Linked DNA regions of Arachidicoccus terrestris. The protein of the gene in region 2 interacts with the protein of the main gene of each other region in a pairwise test. Links are inferred from orthologs where the notes say so. Each region holds a gene or a part of one and is shown on either strand. Other genes may lie near its edges.

What was found.
Region 1: the proteins of K9M52_RS15085 (region 2) and mrdA interact in binary tests that used the Escherichia coli proteins (3 or more experiments, as listed by UniProt). The link is inferred for Arachidicoccus terrestris from one-to-one orthologs.

Annotation. Positions count from the first base shown.
Region 1 is NZ_CP083387.1:2,117,471-2,129,283, reverse strand. Bases 8,596-11,485 are described here. They hold mrdA (penicillin-binding protein 2), read left to right. Parts: upstream 8,596-8,931; coding sequence 8,932-11,040; downstream 11,041-11,485. Other genes in these bases: rodA (rod shape-determining protein RodA), read left to right, coding at 11,041-11,485; K9M52_RS08425 (rod shape-determining protein MreD), read left to right, coding at 8,596-8,688. Outside these bases: K9M52_RS08455 (ABC transporter permease), read left to right, coding at 42-2,417; K9M52_RS08450 (GNAT family N-acetyltransferase), read right to left, coding at 2,446-2,928; K9M52_RS08445 (alanine dehydrogenase), read left to right, coding at 3,129-4,346; K9M52_RS08440 (hypothetical protein), read left to right, coding at 4,542-5,831; K9M52_RS08435 (rod shape-determining protein), read left to right, coding at 6,029-7,054; rod shape-determining protein MreC, read left to right, coding at 7,288-8,148; more of K9M52_RS08425, read left to right, coding at 8,155-8,595; more of rodA, read left to right, coding at 11,486-11,813. UniProt on the Escherichia coli protein: Catalyzes cross-linking of the peptidoglycan cell wall. Responsible for the determination of the rod shape of the cell. Is probably required for lateral peptidoglycan synthesis and maintenance of the correct diameter during lateral and centripetal growth.
Region 2 is NZ_CP083387.1:3,863,904-3,875,933, forward strand. The notes cover bases 586-3,692. They hold K9M52_RS15085 (penicillin-binding protein 1A), read right to left. Parts: upstream 3,325-3,692; coding sequence 847-3,324; downstream 586-846. Other genes in these bases: K9M52_RS15080 (XRE family transcriptional regulator), read right to left, coding at 586-642; porW (type IX secretion system periplasmic lipoprotein PorW/SprE), read right to left, coding at 3,472-3,692. Outside these bases: more of K9M52_RS15080, read right to left, coding at 1-585; more of porW, read right to left, coding at 3,693-6,837; K9M52_RS15095 (L,D-transpeptidase family protein), read right to left, coding at 6,957-8,570; K9M52_RS15100 (RsmE family RNA methyltransferase), read right to left, coding at 8,592-9,374; lon (endopeptidase La), read left to right, coding at 9,520-11,925. UniProt on the Escherichia coli protein: Cell wall formation. Synthesis of cross-linked peptidoglycan from the lipid intermediates.

The DNA.
Region 1 (11,813 bases), 1.7 Mb from region 2 along the record:
CCTTAAAGCTGAATAAGATCTTAAATAGAAAAAATGATTTTATGAGAAGTTTGTCAAATTACAATATAAAAATTGCCTGGCGTAACCTAAAAGGGCACCGGTTCTATAGCCTGCTCAATGTACTCGGACTCACCATTGGTATGGCGACCAGTATACTGCTTCTGATATGGGTCGAATATCAGTTCAGCTTTGACAAGTTTCATCATCAATATAAGCAGATTTACAGACTGAATACTACCATACAATCAGAAGACGGCCCTGTCACCTGGGATCAGGCCCCCAGCGGTCTGCCGGTATTGACTCAAGGAGTATCGGGCATAGGTAAAATGATCCGGCTCAAGTCCTGGGGCGATCAGAATATCTCAACTGTGGATCGGACCCGGATATTTGACGGTAATAATATAGCTTACATAGATCCGGGTTTTTTAGAGGTGTTTGATTATCCGATTTTGTATGGCAGTAGGTCCACCTTTCTTCATAACATCAATGCCACAGCCATTACTCAGGGGCTGGCACTTAAATTATTTGGTACGGACAAGGCCATAGGTAAAAAAATCCGTTATTTCGGGGATACGTACGAAGTGGCAACGGTCTTGAAGGATTTCCCTGAAAACTCAACACTGCAGTATAGTGCGTTGTTTCCGATGAACGCCTATAGCAGGCGTATGGTGGCGGCGGGGTCAATTCCAAATAGCCATTATGTGAATGAGGCAGTGGATAATATAGAGTTTCAGGACTTTTTTCTTCTGGATCCCGGGGCTGACCCTGCCAGTGTCGCTGCAGCCATCTCAGAGAATTATGAAAAGCAAAAAAATAATGAACTCAGCTTTTCCCTGCAACCTCTCAGCGGTTTACACTTGACAGCGCCCGGCGGCGACCCCTCTGGCCTGAGAATGGTACAGATGCTGCTGTTAGTGGCTATAATCGTCTTGGTGGTCGCTTGCATCAACTATATGAACCTTACTACGGCCAGGTCCCTGACTAGGCTCAAGGAAGTATCTGTTCGTAAAATTAACGGCGCTGCCAAAATGCAACTGTTCTGGCAGTTTATGACGGAAGCGGTTGTATTATTTCTGGCAGCGGCTCTTCTTTCTCTTGGCCTTGTTTATGGCTTATTACCCTTTGTGGGCCATTTTACGGGTGCAGATTTGACCCTTGTCATCCGGGAACCCAAAACAGCAGGTATTATCGGGGCGGTCTTTGGCGGAACGCTATTGCTGGCTACCGTTTTCCCCGCCTATTTATTATCCGGTTTACAAGCGGCAAAGGCTATTAAGGGGATGGTCAAAGAAAGCCGGTACGGGAGACTTCGTAAAGTGCTGGTCATTGTTCAGTTCAGCGCGTCTTTTATATTGATGATGGGAGCTATTGTGATACACCGGCAAATGCGGTATCTCTTCAATAAAGATATCGGGTATAATAAACATTATGCTTTTGCGGTACCTATGACGAATAACATGGTAGACCGGGCGGCTGAACTGGAAGCGGACTTATTAAAATCAACCGCCGTTGAAGCAACCGGCGTCAGTAACGCCTATGATATAGCCCGTGTTGAGAATCAAACCGGCAACGTTGGTTGGAATGGAAAGCCTGAAAATGACAAGACTTTGTTCACAGTGATTTCAGGCGATAAAGCCTTTATCCATACCATGCAATTCCGGTTTGTGGCTGGAGGTAATTTTTCAGGAACACCTTCAGACAGTAATAAGTATATTTTAAACGAGGTGGCGGCCCGACGTATGCAGCTGAAACCGCCTTATATTGGCCAGCGAATTGTAAATGGAGGTATGCCGGGAGAAGTGATTGGTATCGTAAAGGACTTTAATTATCAGCCGCTGACCCAGGCGGTTGGCCCGCTGATTATCGACAGCCGTGGCTTCAAGAATATCCTCTATGTACGTACGACTGCTTCCAAAGCACAGCAGGCTATCCGGGAAGCTGAAAAGTTATATAAAGTGTATTCGGGCAACGCCCCTTTTGCGTATTACTTTCTGGACAAAAGCTTCCACGATAAATATCGGTCAGAACAAAGAACCGGCGGTTTATTGAAGGCATTTTCTGTGGTCGCTTTGCTAATTTCCGGCCTGGGCCTCTTTGGACTGGCTACCTATACGGCGGAAGTAAAGAAAAAGGAAATTGGTATTAGAAAAGTATTGGGTGCCAGTGTGAGCAGCCTGGTCAGGCTAATGACGGGCCAGTTTTTAAAGCTGGTTTTTCTGGCAGTAGTTGTAGGCACGCCGGTCGCCTGGCTGGTCACTACCAGATGGCAGCATCAGTTTGCCTATAAGGTAGATATAGGCCTGTTCAGTTTTCTGATGGGTGCATTCATTGTCATAATGATGACAGTAACGACTATTTTGTTCATTGCGCTGAAATCTGCCAAGTCAAATCCTGTCAATAGCCTGAAATCAGAATAGCAGATAAAACGATAAGCAATACCGGGCTCTAAAGGGTAAGGATCATATCATGCCAGGTTTCACCGCCATGCGTGGAGTGGCCGATACCCGAATCCCTGAAACCAAATTTCTGGTAATAATCAATCAGGTGCTCCTTGCAGGTTAGCGTTACCCCTGTTTTATTTTGCTTTCTGGCCTGCGCAATAAGATGGTCGAGCAACTTGCCCGCATATCCTTTTTTTCTGTACTCGGGAGCGACCGCCAGGCCGAAAACAGACTGCCATTTGCCCTGTCTGTCATGCAGGCCGGCGTTTTTAAACATCTCGTCATCAATGGTCTGACGGTCTGTGACCATTCCGTTTATAAAGCCCAGTAGCCGGTTATCTCTTTCCAGTAACCAGAAATGTGTCGGGAAGATCCGTAACCTCTCTGATAAACAATCGTAAGACGCCGCTTCGTTAGGAGGAAAGCAGCGCTGTTCGATGGCAGCAATAGCTGCTAAGTCGTTTATCGTCGCTGTTCTGATATGCATGACCTGCTATGGGTTTCGAATTTTAAAAACGGAAGGGAAAAGGTACGGATTAATACAGAATAAACTGACCTTTTCAAATATTGAAATTTAAATACATGTATCTTTTTGCTACTGTTATGGCTATCGAAGACAGCTCCCATAAATTAAATTCTGTCTAATCTCTCACAAATTCTTTAAATTTACAGACTGAAAAGTCTAAAATGGCAGGATCGAAACCGATTATTACTACAGCTTTCAGCTATGAAACGCTGGAAGAAACCCTGGATATAAAGAGAAAAGGAGCGAAATTAGCCATTGGGATTCCCAAGGAATTGGCGTTCCAGGAAGACAGGATTGCCTTGATTCCCGATGCCGTCAGCGTACTGGTCGGTAACGGCCATAGTGTTATTATACAATCCAAGGCAGGCGAGGGAAGCAAGTTCAGTGATAAAGACTATAGCGAAGCCGGTGCGAAGATCACATTGGATCCGGACGAAGTATTCAAACAGCCTATTCTTATTAAAAGTGCGCCCATCACCCTGTCCGACCTGCCTAAACTTCAGAAAGGGCAGGTTATCATGAGTCCGTTGAATCATTCTTTGTTGCAGCGAGAGATCCTGGAGGAGCTATCCAGGAAAAAAATCACGACACTGGGTTTTGAAATGCTCAAAGACGATAGTGGTACGTTTCCGATCGTACGGTCCATGAGTGAGATTGCCGGCAGTGCCGCCATGCTGCTGGCCGGCCAGTTTCTGGCCTGTTCTAATAATGGCAAGGGCGTGTTGCTGGGAGGGATCAGCGGGATTCCGCCTACGAAGGTTATTATTATTGGTGCCGGTGTTGTGGGCGAGTTCGCGACGCGGACTGCTGTGGCGCTGGGTGCATCTGTAAAAGTATTTGACAATAATGTGTACCGGCTCAAAAGGCTGCAGAACAATCTGGGGTTCAGGGTCTGGACCAGTGTGATTGAGCCCAAGATTCTGGCTAAGCAGCTCAAAACCTGCGAGGTAGCCGTCGGTGCCCTTTCCAGTGAGAAAGGCCGGGTACCCATTGTTGTAACGGAAAATATGGTGTCCAAAATGCGGCCCGGAAGTGTCATCCTGGATGTCTGTATCGACCGGGGAGGCTGTTTTGAGACCAGTGAACTGACGTCCCATGAAAAGCCGATTTTCAGAAAACATGACGTGATTCATTATTGTGTACCCAATATAGCCAGTGGCTTCGCCAGGACGGCCAGTCATGCGATCTCAAATGTACTGATGCCGATGCTGCTCAAAATTGCCGACGAAGGCGGCCTGGATTCCATCTTGTGGCATAATTTTAATCTCAGAAACGGCATTTATATGTTTAAAGGCCAGGTTACGAATTTTTATCTGAGTGAAAGATTTAATATGAAATACACAGACCTTAATCTGTTGTTGGCAACCAGCCGGCGTTAGGTGATCGACGGTTCTGCGCCTGGTGCTCCAGGCCATATAAGAAATCTCCATTGAAATTTAAACAAAACGCTAAAACAGCGGTCAAAGCTGCTACTTCAGTACAGCGGCCTTTAGGAATCGGTTCCAAAAGTGCCTGCTTTCTGAATTATTCGCTATTTTGTGGCCGCAACTCCAGCTAGCGTTCAACTAGATATTATGATGAGAAAATGGTGTTTTTTGGTATTAAGCTTCCCCCTGTGCCTGTTTGCCAGTGCCCAAGGAGACTTTGCTGCCTGGAACACCGCCTTTCAGAAGGCAAAAAAAGACCTCAAGGGCCTGGCAGGTCAGCCTGCCGAGGCCTATGTGTCTACCGGCCGCGCTTTGGAGGATTTGGCGGTGACCAATCCCGGTGACCCGGAAGTCTGGTATTTCCTCGGCAATGCCATCGATAAATTCAACACATCCAGCGGAGAAAAGTTACCCGCATCCAGCCTGGCTTTGGCCAGAAGGGCATCCGACTGTTTTGTCAACAGTATTGAACTTTCCAACAATCAGTATACAGGTGAGACCATCTTATTTGATCCGCACACGAAGGTGCTGTCCGTCTGGGGGGCCCAGGCGGAAAGATATCTGAGTGCCGGCAATAGGGATTCCGCCGTCTGGTGCCTGCAACAGGCGAAAAACTACGGTGGTATCAATGCCAGCGTAAATGATTATTTTAAACAGGTACTGGATGAATGTACGGATAGTGCCTATCTGTTTACCAATGGCGACGTTTATTTTTATTATATCACCTATTTACAATTGGTAGAACATTATAAACCGGATGTACATTGTATCAGCCTGAATTTCCTGAATACGCAGTGGTATCCGGAATATCTGCGTAAAAAAGGGTCGCTTAAGCTCGCCTTCGGGGAAGAGGAGTTGGCAAAGATTAAATCAAGAAAATGGAAACCGGCTGAATTGACCATAAAGAACAAGGCGGGTATTATAGGGGATACGGCGATCAGTTGGAAGACGACACCTGCAGATGACAGTTATATGCTGCGAAGTGATATCATTTTAAAAGATTTTCTGCAGGAAAACGGCTTCAGAAACGATGTTTATTTTGCGGCAGATGTACCTGAACAAATGCGCTTGTACCTGGGCGTGGATAATTATGCGGAACTGCGCGGGCTTACCCTGAAAATTGTCCCCAAGTGGAGAGCGACTTCATTGCCGTACCTGGAAAATCGCCTATCGTTGCTCAATGAACTTTCGATTGAAGACGATGGTGACTTTACGTATAATAAAGATAATATTCAGGTCCTAAATAATTACCGGTTTGCCTACACGGCTGCCGCTGATCTGGCCATGAGTCAAAATCAGTTGAAAGCTGCAGAGAACATTCTGTTATTTGAGGAAAAAAAATATCCGGAGACCTTACTGCCTTTCTATGCAGACGCGACACGCAAATGGTTTGACGGCTTCAAAGAGAAAATTTTAATGGCTGCTGCCGCTCATTAGAAAATTAAAATTCCTTCATCAAAAATATTCTGCTATTTTCGCTGCAAAATCTATGATCACTGGTGTAGCGTAAGCTATGGTGTTAAAATAACGCAAACATTTATAATGTGTAAATAATTATAAAAATCTGTTTTGTTATTTCACTATATTTAGCTTCACTTTGCATCTTCAACACAATAAACGCAGCAAGAAAAAGAATGGGACTTTTTAATTTTTTTACGCAGGAAATAGCGATGGATTTAGGTACCGCTAATACCTTAATCATTCATAATGAGGAAATTGTGGTAAATGAGCCCTCTATTGTAGCGCTGAACCGCAATAATCCGAAAGAAGTATTGGCCGTCGGGAAACGCGCCTTACTGATGCATGAAAAGACCCATGAAAGCATCCGGACAGTCCGTCCTTTAAAAGACGGTGTGATCGCTGACTTTAATGCAGCGGAGTTGATGATCCGGGAAATGATCAAAATGATCCATCCCAAAAAGCCACTTTTTCCCCCCAGTTGGAGGATGATGATCTGTATTCCATCCAGCATTACAGAAGTAGAAAAAAGAGCCGTCCGTGACAGTGCCGAACAGGCCGGAGCCAAAGAAGTATATTTGTTACATGAACCTATGGCCGCTGCGATCGGTATCGGAATCGATGTGGAAGAGCCGGTAGGTAATATGATTATTGATATCGGAGGCGGAACGACAGGTATTACCGTGATCGCTTTGGCGGGTATTGTCTGTGATCAGAGCATCCGTATCGCCGGTGATGAATTTACGGCTGATATTATGGAAGCGCTGAGGCGTTACCACAGTCTGCTGATCGGGGAAAGAACCGCTGAGCAGATCAAAATCCAGTTAGGCGCCGCCATGAAGGATCTGGATAATCCGCCTGATGACTTGCCCGTCAATGGCCGCGACCTGGTTACCGGCATTCCCAAGCAGATCATGGTCAGCTATCAGGAAATCGCAGAAGCACTTGATAAAAGTATTTTCAAAATAGAAGAAGCCATATTAAAAGCCCTGGAAACCACCCCTCCCGAGCTGGCAGCAGATATCTACCGCCGGGGCTTATACCTGACCGGTGGAGGCGCATTACTTCGCGGACTGGATAAAAGGCTGGGCCAGAAAATTAAATTACCGGTACATATTGCAGATGATCCGCTTAAAAGCGTGGTTCGTGGCACAGGTATTGCCTTGAAGCACTACCAGCGTTTTCCTTTTATTATGCGTTAATGCTGATCCCGGTCGCTGTCATGCAGACCCAGTAACAGCTGGCCGGCATGAGCGGAATCAGGTTATTCAGATAACTGTATAAGTTTTATAGGAAGCGGTTGACAGGAAGTCGTATTTTTAGGCGCAGGCATTATACCGGGATATTTATTTTGAGGCGTCAGCTTGATGAATGCTAAGTAACGATGTTTAGTGAACGGGGCAGTAGCTCGCTATAGTCAATAACGAGGTAGGGTGTGAAAAATATATTTTTATTCATAAGGCGTTTTTTTACCTTCTTTATGTTCCTGATTTTTCAGGTGCTGAGTATCTCGTTTCTGGTAAATTATAATAAAACCTATGAGGCTGCCTACTCCAACACGGCCCACTCCCTGACTGGAGATATTCAGAAAAAATACAATAATATCCAGTACTTTTTTGACCTGAAGAGTACGAATAAAAGACTGGCTAAGGAAAATGCCGCATTGCGCACAGCGCTTTCAACCTACGTCAGAAACGCCGATTCACTCCATCTGGATCATATTTATACCCTGATGGATACGACAAATATCGATAGCACAGGGACTGTCCGAAAATACCAATATTTTGAAGCGAAAGTGGTCAGCAACTCTCTGACCAACGAGAATAATTTTATTACCATTGAGAAAGGTTCCAGACAGGGTGTCAAAAAGGACATGGCTGTTGCGGGTCCTGATGGTATTGTAGGCCATGTTGTGGCAGTCAGTGAAAACTATAGCCTGGTCATGAGTCTGCTTAATCACAATAGCAGGGTCAGCGGTATGCTGAAAAAAAGCAATATGCCGGGACTTATAGAATGGGATGGGAAATATCCTAATATTCTTACCCTGAGTAATATTCCTAAGAGAACCAAAGTCGCCAAAGGGGACACTGTCGTGACCAGTAATTATTCGGGTAATTATCCTGAGGGCCTCATCATTGGCAGGGTGATCACGATTAATAAGGAAGACCCGTCCAGCAATTATTATCAGATCAAGATTCTCTCCGGGACTGATTTTTACACGCTGCAATATGTATACGTTATTAAAAACAATTATATTAAAGAACAAAAAAACCTGGAGTCCAAAGCTCAGAAATAATATGACATGAGTGTACTGATGAAAAATATATTGCGGTTTATCTTCTTTATCCTGGTGCAGGTATTTGTACTGGATAAAGTGCCGCTGCTTCATCAGTATCTTAAACCGACGGTCGCCTTCTTATTTATCCTCTGGTTGCCGTTTAGCCTGTCCAGGGTCGCACTTATGGCGATTGCTTTTGTGTTTGGACTGGTACTGGACTATTTTTCAGGGGTGCCGGGGCTTCATTCCGCTCCTATGGTATTGATCGCTTATCTAAGGCCCTTTTTGCTCAACCTTTTACTGCCGCAACAAAAAGCAGAAATTACCTACTCAGATCCCAGTACTAAAAGTATTGGTATCGGACCTTATACGATCTATGTGCTGGTACTGACGGTCGTCTATCATCTGTACCTGACTTTTATTGAATGGATGCAGTTTGGCGACTTCCTTTTCTTCATTGGTAAAGTGCTGGCAACTTCGGTATTAAGCTTAGCCTTAATTTTTATTACAGAGCTGTTATTTTTCAGGAAAGTGAAATTTAAGACCAATGCCGGCTAATCACAGCTACGGGTTAAAGATTTTCAAAAAAAATATAAGAAGTTGGGCTTGACTTGCACAAGCAATAAACCGAATGTGTAGTTTTGCATTTGAAAGAACACGCCGTGCCCTTACGTCTCTTACCGGATCGTATAATGGCGCGATATGTGCTTAATTATCCGTAAATTACAATTTATTACCCGTGAAGGCCTAAGGGGCCGGCAATAAACAATTCAATAGCATTACGCAATACGTAGGGAGTATATGGCCACACAAAATAATAATCAATCTCGCAGCAGAATTATTCTGGGCATTTTTGTCGTAGTCTTCGCCATCATTTTGGCGCAATTACTCAATCTGCAATTATTTTCTCCTTCCTACCGGTTGCAGGCGGAAAACAATGCCATCTTTCGAAAGGTGATCTATCCCGATCGAGGAATCATATATGACCGGAAAGGCCATGCGATGATCGATAATGTGATTAATTATGATTTTACCGTGACTCCGGTCGAGGCCAGAAAAGGTGTGGATACCGCCACGCTCTGCAGTATCCTGGGTATTGATACTGCGGAATACCATAAAAGAATGATCACGGCCATTATCAAGAACAGTAGCTTTAAACCGAGCACGTTCGAGCCCCTTTTGACCAAGGAGCTCTTTGCCCAGCTCAATGAGAATCTTTATAAGTTTCCGGGATTTGCATTACAGGAGAGGCCGGTCAGGACTTATCCTTATCATGTGGGGGCCAATTTTCTGGGCAGACTGGGAGAGGTGTCTTCTAATTATTTAAAAGACCACCCCGAAGAGGGCTATCAGCCAGGCGATTATATCGGCATTGCCGGACTCGAGAAATCATATGAAAAAGTACTCATGGGCCAGCGGGGCGTAAAACGATACCTGCGTGATAACCGTTCCAGGATACAAGGTCCTTATGCAGGAGGGAGCTACGATACAACTGCTGTGGCCGGTCGAAGCCTTTATACCAGCATTGATGTCAATACACAGAAACTCGGTGAAAAGCTTTTCCAGAATAAGTTAGGGGCTGCTGTCGCTATCAACCCGAAGACAGGCGGCATTATCGCTATGGTCTCAGCGCCTTCCTTTGACCCCAATGACCTTACGCCAAGTGAATACAGAAGCCATATCGGTTTTTTGGTAACGGACACGTCCCGGCCGATGTATAACAGGGCCATTGCGGGGATGTATCCTCCCGGGTCTACTTATAAACCCTTAGGCGCACTCATTGCCCTGGATGAAGGCGTGATCAATTCTTCCTACGGATATGACTGCCGGGGCGCCTACTGGGCCTGTGGAAAGCGGGTCAGATGTGATGAAAGCTGGGCCGGTCACGCGGCAAATCTGCAGTTAGCGATCGCTCACTCCTGTAACTCTTATTTCTGTAATATCTTCCGGATGGTGATTGATAATCCCAAGTATGGATCACCACGCAAAGGGTACGCCCGCTGGCGGCAATACATGCATGATTTTGGGTTTGGGACCCATCTGGGCGTCGATATTCCCGGGGAGAAAGCCGGTAATATTCCTGATACCTCAGAATATAATCATGACTATGGAAATCGCTGGGTGTCGTGTAATATGGTGACAATGGGAATTGGTCAGGACCGTATGACCGCCACGCCGCTGCAGTCCGCCAATGAGGCCTGCATTATTGCAAATAAAGGTTGGTACTATACGCCGCACTTTGTCGACAGTATTGAAAATCCGCAACCCGGGGACACCAGTTTTCTGGCCAGATATAAAGTGAAGCATTCTAACCTGCATATCAGTGATACGGATTTTAGGGCGGTGCAGAAAGGGATGGAAGATGTGGCTTTGGAAGGGACGGCCTCAAGTATCAAAATACCAGGTCATCAGTTTGCGGGAAAGACGGGTACAGCACAGGTGCCTAAACTGAAGAACCTGGCTGTATTTATCGCATACGCACCGATAGAAAATCCCACCATTGCCATCGCTGTTTATGTGGAGAATGCAGGGTATGGGTCTGCATGGGCAGCGCCTATTGCAGCCCATATGATGGAGCAATACCTCAACGATACGCTGACAGAGGATACGAAAAAGGATGTGGAGCGGTTAGCCAAGGCGAGCTTAGTGCCCCATCAGATATTTGAATGGCGCAGACAGCAGGATTCGCTGAAAGCGGCCAAAGCCCGTGACCGGGAAAGGAAACGTGATTCACTTACAAGAATGAAAGAAGCGCAGCATATAGCCGATAGCATACAGTTGATTGCGGCTGCTGCCGATCATCATGAGGATTCTGCCAGGCGGGATTCTATCAGAGAAGCTATGTTGGTTGACTGGCGTTCAAAATTATGGCCATTAAGGCTCTCATCCCGTAAAAAAGCAGGAAAGTAAATGTATCAGCAAGAAAAGTTAGCAAAAGGAATAGACTGGGTCGTTGTATTTTTATATACTGCGCTGGTAGCCATTGGTATTCTTTGTATTTTTATGGTAGAATACAATCCGGATGTCAATTGGGCTTCTGCATTTATCTCCGGACAGACCGAATACAGCAAGCAGCTGATCTTTGCAGGCGTCTGCGCGATCCTGGCTATTTTTATTCTGCTCAGTGACTCGAAGCTATATACGGCCTTTGCCAATCTGGCCTATCTGTTTGGTATTTTACTGATGCTGGCCACCTTCGTGCTGGGGCGCAATATCAATGGCTCCAGAAGCTGGATTCCACTGGGTGGGGGCTTTAATCTGCAGCCTGCTGAGCTCTGTAAGATATTTACCTCTCTGGCGCTGGCCAAATACCTGTCCATGCAGGAGCTGGATTTTTCCAAACTACGTTCTCAGGTTATTGCCACGATTATTGCCATGCTTCCTGCCATGCTTTCTATCATGCAAAATGAAACGGGGCTGGCGTTGGTTTATTGTTGCTTTTTTATTGTGATGTTCCGTGAAGGCTTGCCGGGTGCCATACTGCTGATCGGATTTTCTTTTGGGGTTCTGGTGGTAGCGACCCTCATTATGGATCCGGACCTCCTGGCCATCATCCTGACAGCTATCGCCATCGGAACGCTCTATCTGTTACGCAAGAAAATCAAACGCAGCCGCAGGATTTTAGCCATGATTATTTTTATCTGGGCGGCTTGCGTAGGTATACAGCGTTTTGCCGTACCTTA
Region 2 (12,030 bases):
CTTCCAGATCTCCATAATATCAATCGCATCCAGTTGATATGGGTCAAAAATAGGATTATCGCTGACTAAGGTTACCTGTTCCCTGGTTTTGTTATTGCGTACTATCCGTTTATAAACGATACCATTGGATCTGGAAACAACAATATAGGCGTTATTATTTTTTACATCATTGAGGTGCTCAACTTTTTCCCCGACAACAACGCTGCCGCTGGGGGTAGGAAGCATGCTGTCGCCGACGATTTCAAAAGCGCGGTAAAAACCGGGGGCCAGCATTGGCAGGGTAAAAGTGTTCAGCTCATCTAAAAACTCATTATCTTCATAACCCGCTAAGTACCCGGCTGCAGCTTTCACTGGCACAAATTGTACCTTTGCTTCTGTCGTACTGGCCATCATCATTGCACGTCTTCTGTCTAAATACGTACCCTCTCCCGGTTGATCTAAGTCTTCCAGAAAAAGCTCATCCAGGCTTAATTTGAATATCTGTCCGATAGCCGTTAATACATCAATACGAGGTTCAGCCCGACTCTCTTCATAGGCGCCGATAAGGGAACGCTTAATGCCTAGTTTATCAGCCATCTGAGCTTGTGTCCAACCACGCAGCTTTCTTAGATATTTCAGGTTTTTGCCGGCGTATGTAGTCATGTTTTTGAATTTTTAGAGTGAACACTAATACGATTAGTGCAATTTACTAAGGATTGGCAAGACTCCCAAATAATTTGGAGTTTTTTTGCAAGAAAAAACTAAATAATTTTATTTTTCGTATTTGATAGCAAAAAATCCAGTGAAATAGAACGGCTGAGCTCATAAATCACTGGATTTCTTATTTCTATCCTTAGGTCAATACGGTTATTTGTCTTTATTCTTTCCGCCACCAAAAATGCGCCTAAAAATTCCCTTTTTTTTAGGTTCTTCTTTTTTGGGAGCCGGCATGACAGCTTTGGGCTGTGCCTTTTTTGCACCTGAAGAACTTCCGCCTATCAGCGGGACATCATTTTGATCAGTATTATTAATATTTGTATCGCTCTCCGGTCCAATATCTTGCGGTTTAATACCTGGCTGGTTGAAAATGTTATTCTGGATGCTATCAGTACTGTCTTTAATATCATGTGCCCAGTCATAAATCACGGATTCTGCCGGATTAACACCGCCGGTATTGAAATGTTGACTGGAGTTCAAGCCAGCAGCCTTGTCCTTATAGGCTTTCTGGAAGAAATAGGCCCAGATCGGAAGTGCCAGAGAGGAACCTTGGCCAATAGCTGTGCTATTGAAACGAATAAAGCGGCTGTCGCATCCCGTCCATACACCTACTAATAATTGAGGCGTAAACCCAATAAACCAAGCATCACTATTGTCATTGGTGGTACCGGTTTTACCAGCAATATCTCCCGGTATATCGTAGCGGGCCATTCTTCTGCCGGTACCATAATCAATCACGTCTTCCATCATAGAAACCAGAGAACTGGAAGTAATGTCACTGATGACTTGTTTACGTTTAGGTGTGCTGGTAAATAAAATATTGTGATGCGCATCTTCTATGCGTGTTATAATCATCGGCTGGACGGTAAATCCTCTTCCGGGGAACATCGAATAGGCCTGCATCATTTCGTATAGTGATATCTCGCCACTACCCAGGGCAATGGCAGGGTAGGGGTCAATCTTAGAAGTAATGCCGCAAGTCTTTAAAAAATCCACAAACTTAACAGCGCCATCATTGCCTTCCGGCCCAAGCTGTTTCATGATGTATGCTGTGGCGCAGTTGCGGGATTCTGCAAGCGCTTCGGACATCGGCATTGTTCTGCCGGTACAGGTAGCTCCGGTTGCCGGAACATTACCATATCCTTTAAAGTATTGCTGGACGTCTTCTACCGGCGTACCGGGGGTAAAACCGCCTTTTTCTATTGCCAGGCTGTAGAGAAGAGGCTTAATGGTAGAGCCGACCTGCCTTTTTGTATTGACATTGACATGGTCAAACTTATACGTCTGGAAATCGATGCCACCCACCCAGGCTTTAACTTCTCCAGAGATAGGATCCATGGCCATGAGGCCAGCCTGCAACATTTGTTTGGTATAACGGATGGAATCATACGGTGTCATAACCGTATCTGTATGCCTGTTTTTGTTCCAGGCAAAGACACGCATTTTGGTTTTAACATGGAAGGACTTTTCAATGTCTTTATCGGACATGCCATTCTCCTTTGAGGTTTTCCAGCGGTTGCTACGCTTCATCGATCTTTCAATGGTAACTTCGTGCCCTTTCCAAATGCTGCCATTTTTAACATTCTCCTGTGCATTCAAAAGTTTTTGCATGGAGCTCATATGCTTGGCTACAGCACTCTCTGCATAGCGTTGCAGATTCGGATTGATGGTCGTATAAATCCTGAGGCCGTCACGATATAGATTATAAGTTGTGCCATCAGGTTTTTTATTGGCAGGGTCTGCACACCACTGTTTGAGCTGGCGGATCAGTTCCATTCTGAAATAAGGAGCCAGGCCATTGGAGTTACTCATTTTATGATAATTCAGCACAATGGGGGCTTTTTTGATCTTTTCAGCTTCCTGGGGGGCAACAAAATGGTTACGTACCATCTGATTGATGACCACATTGCGGCGCTGCAGCGCCTTGTCCATGTGCAATCTCGGATTGTATGTTGTAGACGCTTTCAACATTCCGATCAGCACAGCGGCCTGGCCCACGGTCAGATCAGAAGGGTTAACCTGGAAGAAAGTTCTGGCCGCATTGCGGATCCCATAGACGTTATCTCCAAAAGGGACGGTATTCAGATATAGCGTGACGATCTCATTTTTGGTAAAGTTTCTTTCCAGTTTGATGGCAATGATAGACTCTTTGAGCTTTTGGATGATTCTGATAAAGGCATTCCGCTTGTAATCAGTAAACAGATTTTTAGCTGTTTGCATTGTAATCGTACTGGCTCCCCCTTCGCCACCCAGGGAAAACAGTGCTCTGGCCAGAGAGCGGGGGTCGATACCGCTATGTTGATAAAACCGCTCATCCTCGGTTGCCACCAAAGCCTGAATGACGTGGGGGCTGATCTGATCAAAGGACACATTGATCCTGTCCTCGGAATAAATCTTACCCATGATGGTTCCGTCGTCTGCATATATCTGACTGGCTTCTGAAGCGTTCGGATTCTGTAATTGTTCAATAGAGGGCATTTCGCCAAGCAGTCCATAATTGGCCATCATAACCAGCAAACATGCGCCGAGTAGTCCTGCGAAGAATATGATCCAAAGGACGCGAACGACCTTGTTTTTATTTCTTTTTTTGCCTTCGGACTTGTTTGGCTGCTTTTTTTCCTGCTTCATGCTTGATTTTCTATTACTATTATATTTGAACTGAGGGTATTAGGGCCCTGTCCGCATTAAATACGTCAGGACTTATCAAAAAATGGACCGTTTCCAATTCTCAGCCGACCAAAAATAATGACTTCCTTAAAGATAGCCATAAAAATACTATTTTGACTCAAATTGCTTCCAGGCTGCACGGTAATTTATCAGATCTTCTCCTGATTTTAACTTATTCATATTCTGTGGGCTAACGATAATAAATTCATATTTATCCTGCGTGAGCCATGGCAGGATGGTAGAAGGTGTAACTTCCTGAATTTGTTTAAGATATGATTTTGCCGCGGCGTAGTCCCTAAAAGGTCCGATTTGAACCATATCATAATCCTCCAGTCCCTGGCGATTCACCGGCCATTTTTCGTGTTCAAATGCCAGAAGGTTATAGCGGTTAAAGGCGTTGGCGGCCTCACTGGCAAAAACCGGAGCGACCTTATGAAGCGTAACGGTTACATATTGCGGTGCTGAGGGGTTAAAGATGAACCCTCCGATCGTAGCAGATTGTTTTACAGGGGTTGAGGGAGGCATTACCGGAGCGCCTGTTGTGGGTGGCTTCTTTATTGCCCCCACCTGTGCTACAGGATCGATTTGCGTGGAGTCCGTCACCTTTTCAGGGCGTGTTTTTTTCTGATCCCTGGTGGATGACGTTACAACTATCGGATGCGATTGGCTGGAGTCGGCTTTTTTCACGATCTGCCCAGCCGGCAGCTCGGTAACCGGCGTTCTTGTCTTGAGGCTATCAACTATCTGCATCGGCGGTTGTACTATATTGTTACCGGGAATACCGGTCATGACCATTGTATCAGGCCTTTTCAGATTAATTAAGGAGCTTTTGTCATTTATCGCACCCGATAACTGATTGATGGCCCCACTACTGGAATCAGTCAGATCAAGAATTTTTTGGCCCCGGAGCAAACCGATCCTTCTTTCTCTCTGATCTGCCAGCGCTATGGCAGCAGTTTCCAGCCTTGCCAGCCGGTCGTTTTGAATATATACGTTGGGGCTAATCTTTAGTTGCCGCAAATAAGCCTCAATTTCACTGCGCCTTTTAAGAATACTGAGCAAATGCTGCGCCTGGTTTTTAATGGGAGAGGATGTAAAGCGCTGTATCAGATAATTGAGTTTTTTGATCGCTACCGTATCCCTGTTTTCTGATATGTGATAGACTGCTTCAATATACAGGAGTTGTGGGGTCCAATAAAAACTTCCGTATTTTTTATCCGCTATTTGTTTTAGTGAATCTGCTTTTCTAAAGGCGCCTTCAACAAAAAGTTGGTAAACTTCATTATAGGCATAAGTGGCCTGGTTCCGCAGGCTTGTTTCCTGGATACTGTTTTTGAGACTGTCCTGACGCCGGATTTTATTGATCCAGGTGCTGTTTTTATATTGGCGTTCCAGGGAGCTGAGCACCAGATTTGCTTTATCCCTTTTACCTAGCAGTATCCAGCAGATATATTGATTAAACAGTACTGCATCTGTTGAATCCCAACCATTAAATCTACGCAATAGAGAATCATACATATATAGTGCCCCTGTATAGTTTTCCATAGAATTTTGCAGGATTTTACCTGCTGTAAATAAACGCGATGCAATCTTATTATTACTGCTATCTAGGGCTCCTTTTGTGAGCGGCAATCCTTTCAGGAGGTCCTCTGGCTGTATATTACTGCTATCCAGTTTAAGTGATCCATCTTCATTAAAAGCATCGAGAATGGACTGGTTATTGCTGGCTTTTGATGGCCCATTAGCTGCGCCGGTAATCGCACTCAGCCTTTGCCAATTGTCGACATTAGGACGATTGCCAAATTTCTGCTTGAAAAGCTGGTATCCACTGTTTTTTAAAGTGGGGTTATTGAAGTACCAAATCGTAGATCCGGATGTTAAAGAAGGAAACAGGCTAGTTGGTGTCACAGGCCTGCGGATGGCAGGGTTGGTCACATTACCCTCCTGCGTTTCGCGGTCGCGCTGTATGGCTTTACGGATTTCCCGAGCCTTTTCCTTCAAGATATTCATCCGTTCTTTTTCGGGCAGTCTGGCCAAATGCTGCAGGCTGTCCTGATAATAAACAGAATCGAGCTGCACGGCTACATTGCTTAACGGAGATTGCCTAAGTGTTAGCAGTGCGCGATCAGCCTCCCCAGGCAGGTCTGCAGATTTTACGCTATCATAAAAACGAGAGGCGTCATAAAAATTGTTTTCGTCATATTCCAGCCCGGCAAGGGTAAAATAGGTTCTGCTTTTCTGCCAGTCATTTGGGGGCGTTATTTTTCTTCCCGCTTCGATACTGGAAAGAAGTAATGCACGTCCTGTTTTGCTTTGCCCTTTATTAAGTGCGATCGCGGCCTCGGCAAAATAGATTACATCCTTATATCGTCTATACTTATCTCTTCTGGCGAGCTTTTGCAGTAGCACCATATGTGGGTCCTGGTCGCTTTTTTGGCCGGTCTCTGCTGCGACACTGCCTTGTGTATTTTTCATCGATGCCTCTGCCAATGCTGCATAAATACTCAGCAGAGGATCAGTAGCCGATGACTTAGCCTTTGCATAATAGGTGGCCGCGGAAAGGCTGTCACCGCCCAGCGCATAAAGCTGTCCGGTCAAATAATACATTCTCGGTCGAACGGCTTTTTTATAAACAGAATAGCCTGATTGACGCAGGTAGGCGGCAGCGCTGTCATATTTTTTCAGCCGGTAAAAAAGCAGTCCGTGCGTCTGCGCTATGACTGGCTTTAAACGCTCCGGCAACAGACTATCTTTTTCGATGTAGCCCAACAAGACCCGCGCCTGAATATAATCACCTGATTGTATGAAGTTTTTTATTTGCCAGAGAAGGCCGTCGTTTCTTCTTTCTTTGCGGGCATAACTATTTTTGCTGATGCCTTTGTGTTCGGGGTTTAGAATGGTAAAGTGTCCTTTCACTTTACTGATATTACTTCCTATGGGCAGATCATATCCGTCATCTTTGGGTGCAAAGGCGTAATTGAGATATTGAAAAACCTGATGAGCGGTGTCATACTTCTGCTGATAATAATATGCCTTGCCTAAAAGGAAATACAGCTCATCTACATATTGGTTGCGTAGATCATGGAGTAATATCCCGGCGGTGGCATGCTGAATCACCGAGTCCAGATAAGCATTGCCAGCCATTGCTTTTGCATCATAAGGATAATAAGTCAAGAGCTGAGCATAATCTTCTTTATAGCCGGCAGTAGCCTTGTTCAGGATGTCTTCCATGCGCTTATTGGCATTATAGAGGTAATTAAAGCGCGTAAAAGTATTTTGCATAAACTGTTGGAATTTCCCCAACGGACCATAATCGGTTTTTTCAGCACGCAGAAGCTTCTTGGCAAATTCAGCCGGCTTTTCGTCTTTTAGATGCAGGGTAGTCCCGGGTTGGGCATGCAAAGACCGGATGCTGCAAATAAGCAGCATCAGCAATAGTGTTGTCCACTGCCCAGCCCGTGCCGGTATATCCATGCTTATTAAACGTTTTGGTACTGCTTTTATTATGACCGGCGGCCGGCAAAAACAGCCATGGACCTTTGCTATTGATAAGCGTCCATGGCTGTCCAACAGATAGTTCCTCTCTAGTTTGATCAATAGCTAAACAGCTTTTCTGCTATCTTGGCGTCATGACCATAGATATCCTTTCTAATATTGAGCTGTCCGTCATCGTCCACCCAGCTGGTAAAATAAACCAGATAGACGGGAACAGTTTTATCCAAGGTAACCCATTTTTCTTTCAGGTTTTTATTCATCAGGGAATCGATCACTTTTGGTGGATAATGCACTGTATCTTTTCTCAGCAACCAGTCTGCCATCTTCTGGGGATCAGACAGTCTTACGCATCCATGACTGAGTCCTCTGTTGCGGGAAGTGAACAAGTCATGGTTTGGTGTATCATGCAAATAAATATTATAGCTGTTAGGGAACAGGAATTTGACCCGGCCAAGGGCGTTATCCGGACCTGGTAATTGCCGGACTACCGGTATTTTGCCGTCATGGCCATAGATTTCCATATTATGATTACGGATATAATCCGGATTGTTTTTCATGCCCGGCATAATTTCTTTTTTGACGATACTAGTCGGCACGTTCCAGTAGGGAGCAAAGACAATGTATTTGATATTACCGGAAAAAATAGTGGTACCATGTGCAGCGGAGCCTACGATAACCCGCATATTAAACACTTCCTTACCATCTTCATAGGCGTGGAGTTTGTAGTCAGGGATGTTTACCCACACATATTCCTTCGGCAGTTCGCTGGGAATCCAGCGAACCCTTTCCAGGTTGATGGTGATATCGCGAATAAGGGTATCCAAAGGAATGTTCAGGGATTTCATAAAATTGGGTCCAACCACGCCGTCAGCGACCAGGCCGTAGCGGCTCTGGAAAGATTTTACAGCTGCCCTAGTATCTTTATCGTAAAGATCATTAGTAGGGGACTCTTTCAAATCTCCCAAATAATACAGCCGTTCTTTGATGGCCAGCACCGCTCCTCCCGAATCACCAACGACCAGCTTAGGCCTTTCCAGACCGATGGAATCCCAGGGATGGTCTTCGTTTTTAATATCAATGTATTGTTGAAGGGCCGCACGTAATTTTTTGAACTGCGGATTCAGCAGCTTTTCTTCATCAGGCGCTTCTTTTCCGTTAAGCGTGGAATCCAGCAAGGCGGAGAAATCAATTTTTTTGCGGGGAATATACCAACCCAGTTGAGTGGCATCGATGCCTCCTTTACCTTTAAAGACTTGTTCCGCATGGCGGAAAAATTCACCGGTCATAATCAGTTCGGAGCGAACGAGTTCATTATGTGTTAAACCTTCCGGCAGGCTGTCACTAAATCGGTCCAGTATAGCGCCGATCTTTTTTTCGCCGTCTGTGCTATCTTGCTTACGCATCGATTTGGCATCGGCACTAAGCAAATTGATAAAGTTATGCGCTTGTTCTACCAACCCACTGGTATCAAACCAGGCAAATTCGAAGTTGCGATGGCGGTAGAAATTGACAAACATCTCTTCAAATGGCTTATAGACAGTATCCTTGTTGGTGAACTGACGGATCGCAGCACTGTCCAGAAACAGATTGTTATAGGAAGTCTGGGGGGTAATTGTCTGGTCGATCTTCACCTTTCTGTTTTTGCGTCCGCCACAGGCAGCAAGCAGTAATGTAACAATAGAGGCCGTAAAGAGTAGTTTTCTAAAATTCATGTAATATGAAGTGTTTTAAGTTTAAATCTTTAATAGTACACCAGCGACCAGTGCCGCAGTTTCTGTTCTGAGCCTTGTATTGCCCAAAGTTACCGGTTCAAATTGATTTTCCGGTGCGAGGGCTCCTTGAATCTCTTCAGGTGTAAAATCGCCTTCCGGGCCGATCAGAATCAGGTGGGATTCTCCCGGGCCAGCTTTTCCTATCAGCTTTTTGGGGCCTTCATCCCGGCAGTGAGCGATCCACTTATGTGTATATTCATTAGATCGGGCAATAACTGCTCTAAATTTTAACAGACCGGACAGTTGTGGTAAGAACACTTGTCTGCTTTGCAGCATGGCAGAAATAAGGATTTGTCTCAACCGGTCTTCCTTAATGATCATTCTTTCTGTGCGTTGCGTACGCATTAACAGGATTTCACTAATACCAATTTCTGTTAATTTTTCCAGGGCCCATTCAGTCCGGTTCATATTTTTAGTAGGAGCGATAGCGATGGACACTTTGCCTTCTGCCGGATCTTGCGTGGTGATTTCCCCAATGTTTACCTGACTGTGTTTCTTATGGGCAAGGGTAAGCGTGGCTGTAGCCAGCAAGCCATTGCCATCTGTAATCTGAAGTTGCTCACCTTCTTTCATCCGCAGTACCTGAACACAATGTTTGCTGGTCGGCTCGCTTAGGGTAAAGTGAGCTTTGTCCTTTCGGAGCTCGTTTTCATAAAAATAGGGTAGCTGCTGTACACTCAAAATAAACGGGTTGTTTGTCAGCAAATTTAGCAAGACTCTGGCAAACCTATGTAAAAAAGTCATTAATTAAAGGCGCTATGTAGCCAATTTGTGCCAATTTTTGACCTGAAGGGAGGATTTAGTGGGCTGGCATCTTAATTGAATAAGGCTTTCTGGCATGAGCACTGTTTGAAACAGTGACAATTTGACGAAGTAACCTACAATTATTATGAATCATAAGTATAACGAGATTTTATTTCAGAATATGGATGAGAGCGATTTTTTGCCATTATTACCGATGAATGAGATGGGAGAGGACAAAGAAGAGTTGGATGTCCCGGAGGAACTGATCCTACTTCCTTTACGCAATACTGTATTGTTTCCAGGTGTGGTCATACCGATTACCGTAGGAAGAGATAAGAGTATACTCGCTGTAACCGAAGCCTATAAAGGCGGTCGGCTGATCGGGGTGCTAGCACAGAAAGATGATCAGGTCGAAGAGCCGACTGCGGAAGATCTGTGTAAAGTGGGTACAGTTGCCAAGATAATCAAACTGATCCGGATGCCGGATGGCGGGACCACCATTATTATTCAGGGGAAGAAACGCTTTGATTTAAAGAAGATTACACAATCTGATCCCTTTTTTAAAGCTAAGGTTGAACTCTGCGCAGATCAGCCATTGCCGGAAGCACAGGATTTTCTGGCCCATGTTGACAGTATCAAAGATCTGGCTGCCCAGATTATTCAGCTGTCGCCTAATATGCCGACAGAAGCGTCCATCATTTTGCGCAATATTGAGAATCCTGAATTTTTGATCAATTTTGTGGGTGGGAATATGAACGTGGATGTGCGTGATAAACAACAACTGCTGGAAACCAGTTCTATTGAGCAGCGCAGCATGTTGCTTATCAGTCTGCTTCAAAGACAGTTACAGTTTGTTGAGCTAAAAAACAAAGTGACAAATAATGCCCGCACAGAAATTGACAAACAACAGCGGGAATACTTTCTTCAACAGCAACTTAAAAGTATTAAAGATGAACTGGGTTCCGACAATGATATGGAAATCAGTTCTATGAAAAAGCGCGCTGAGACAAAAAAATGGCCTGAAGCCGCTAAAGAACTCTTTAATGCCAATATCAGTAAACTGGAAAGAATGCATTCCAGTACACCTGATTACTCTGTTTTGTACAATCACACGGACTTTTTACTGAGTCTTCCCTGGGACGACTATAGCCAGGATAACTATGACCTCGGCTTTGCTGAAAAGGTCTTGAATCAGGATCACTATGGAGTGAAGAAGATTAAAGAAAGAATTCTGGAGTATCTGGCTGTCTTAAAACTGAAGGGAGATATGAAAAGCCCTATTCTCTGTTTTGTGGGGCCTCCGGGTATCGGTAAGACGTCTCTTGGTAAAAGCATCGCAAGTGCCATCGGGAGAAAATATATTCGGCTGAGCTTAGGGGGACTTCATGATGAGAGTGAGATCAGGGGGCACCGCAAGACTTATATTGGAGCGATGCCGGGCCGTATCCTGCAGAACATTAAAAAAGCAAAGACCTCCAATCCGGTCATTATCTTGGATGAGATCGATAAGGTTGGCGGTGATCACAGGGGAGATCCTTCATCCGCCCTGTTGGAAGTTCTTGATCCTGAGCAGAATGCAACATTTTATGATAATTACCTGGAACTGGAGTATGACCTTAGCCGGGTCCTATTTATTGCAACGGCTAACGATTTACAAAGCATTCAACCAGCACTGAGAGACCGTCTGGAGATCATTAATCTCAATGGCTACGCTATTGAGGAAAAACTGGAAATTGCGAAAAAGTATCTGATTCCCAAACAGAAAGAAGCCCATGGTTTAAAGAAGGCCAAATTTAAGGTCGCTCCTAAAGTGATTGAGAAAATCATTGAAAAATATACCCGGGAAAGCGGTGTCAGAGAACTGGATCGTCAGTTGGCCAGTGTAATGCGTTATCTGGCTAAACTCGTCGCTTCTGATCAGGAAGTGCCCGCCACGATCACAGAAGAGCTGGTGGTTCAGATACTGGGCAAAACGAAGTATTCCAACGAACTCTATCGAATTGCTGGTATAAGTGGTGTAGCCGTAGGGTTGGCATGGACGAGTGTTGGTGGCGATATCCTCTTCATTGAGGCATTACCAAGTGAAGGGAAGGGTGAACTCCGGCTGACGGGTAATCTGGGGGACGTCATGAAAGAAAGTGCTATGACAGCCTTCACTTATGTAAAGGCGCATGCCAAAGAGCTAGGGATTGATCCGGCTATTTTTCAGGAGAAAAACATCCATATACATGTGCCGGAAGGTGCTGTGCCAAAGGACGGCCCAAGTGCCGGCATCACTATGTTATCGGCCATTACTTCTGCTTTTACCGGCCGGAAGGTCAGGTCTTATTTAGGAATGACGGGAGAGATCACACTCCGCGGGCAGGTGCTTCCGGTGGGAGGTATTAAAGAGAAGGTGCTGGCAGCCAAAAGGGCGGGTCTTAAAGAACTTATTTTGTGCTTTGAAAATGAAAAAGATGTCCAGGAGATTGATCCTGCATTTATTAAAGGCGTGAAATTTCATTACGTCCGTACGATGATGGAGGTGCTAGAGCTGGCACTGGCAAAATAAACGAGAATTATTTTGTTTGTATTCGCTTTATTGGTTACTTTTGGTAGCCTAATTTACACATATATAATACAATATTATATTTATATATTAACGATTTCATGTTGG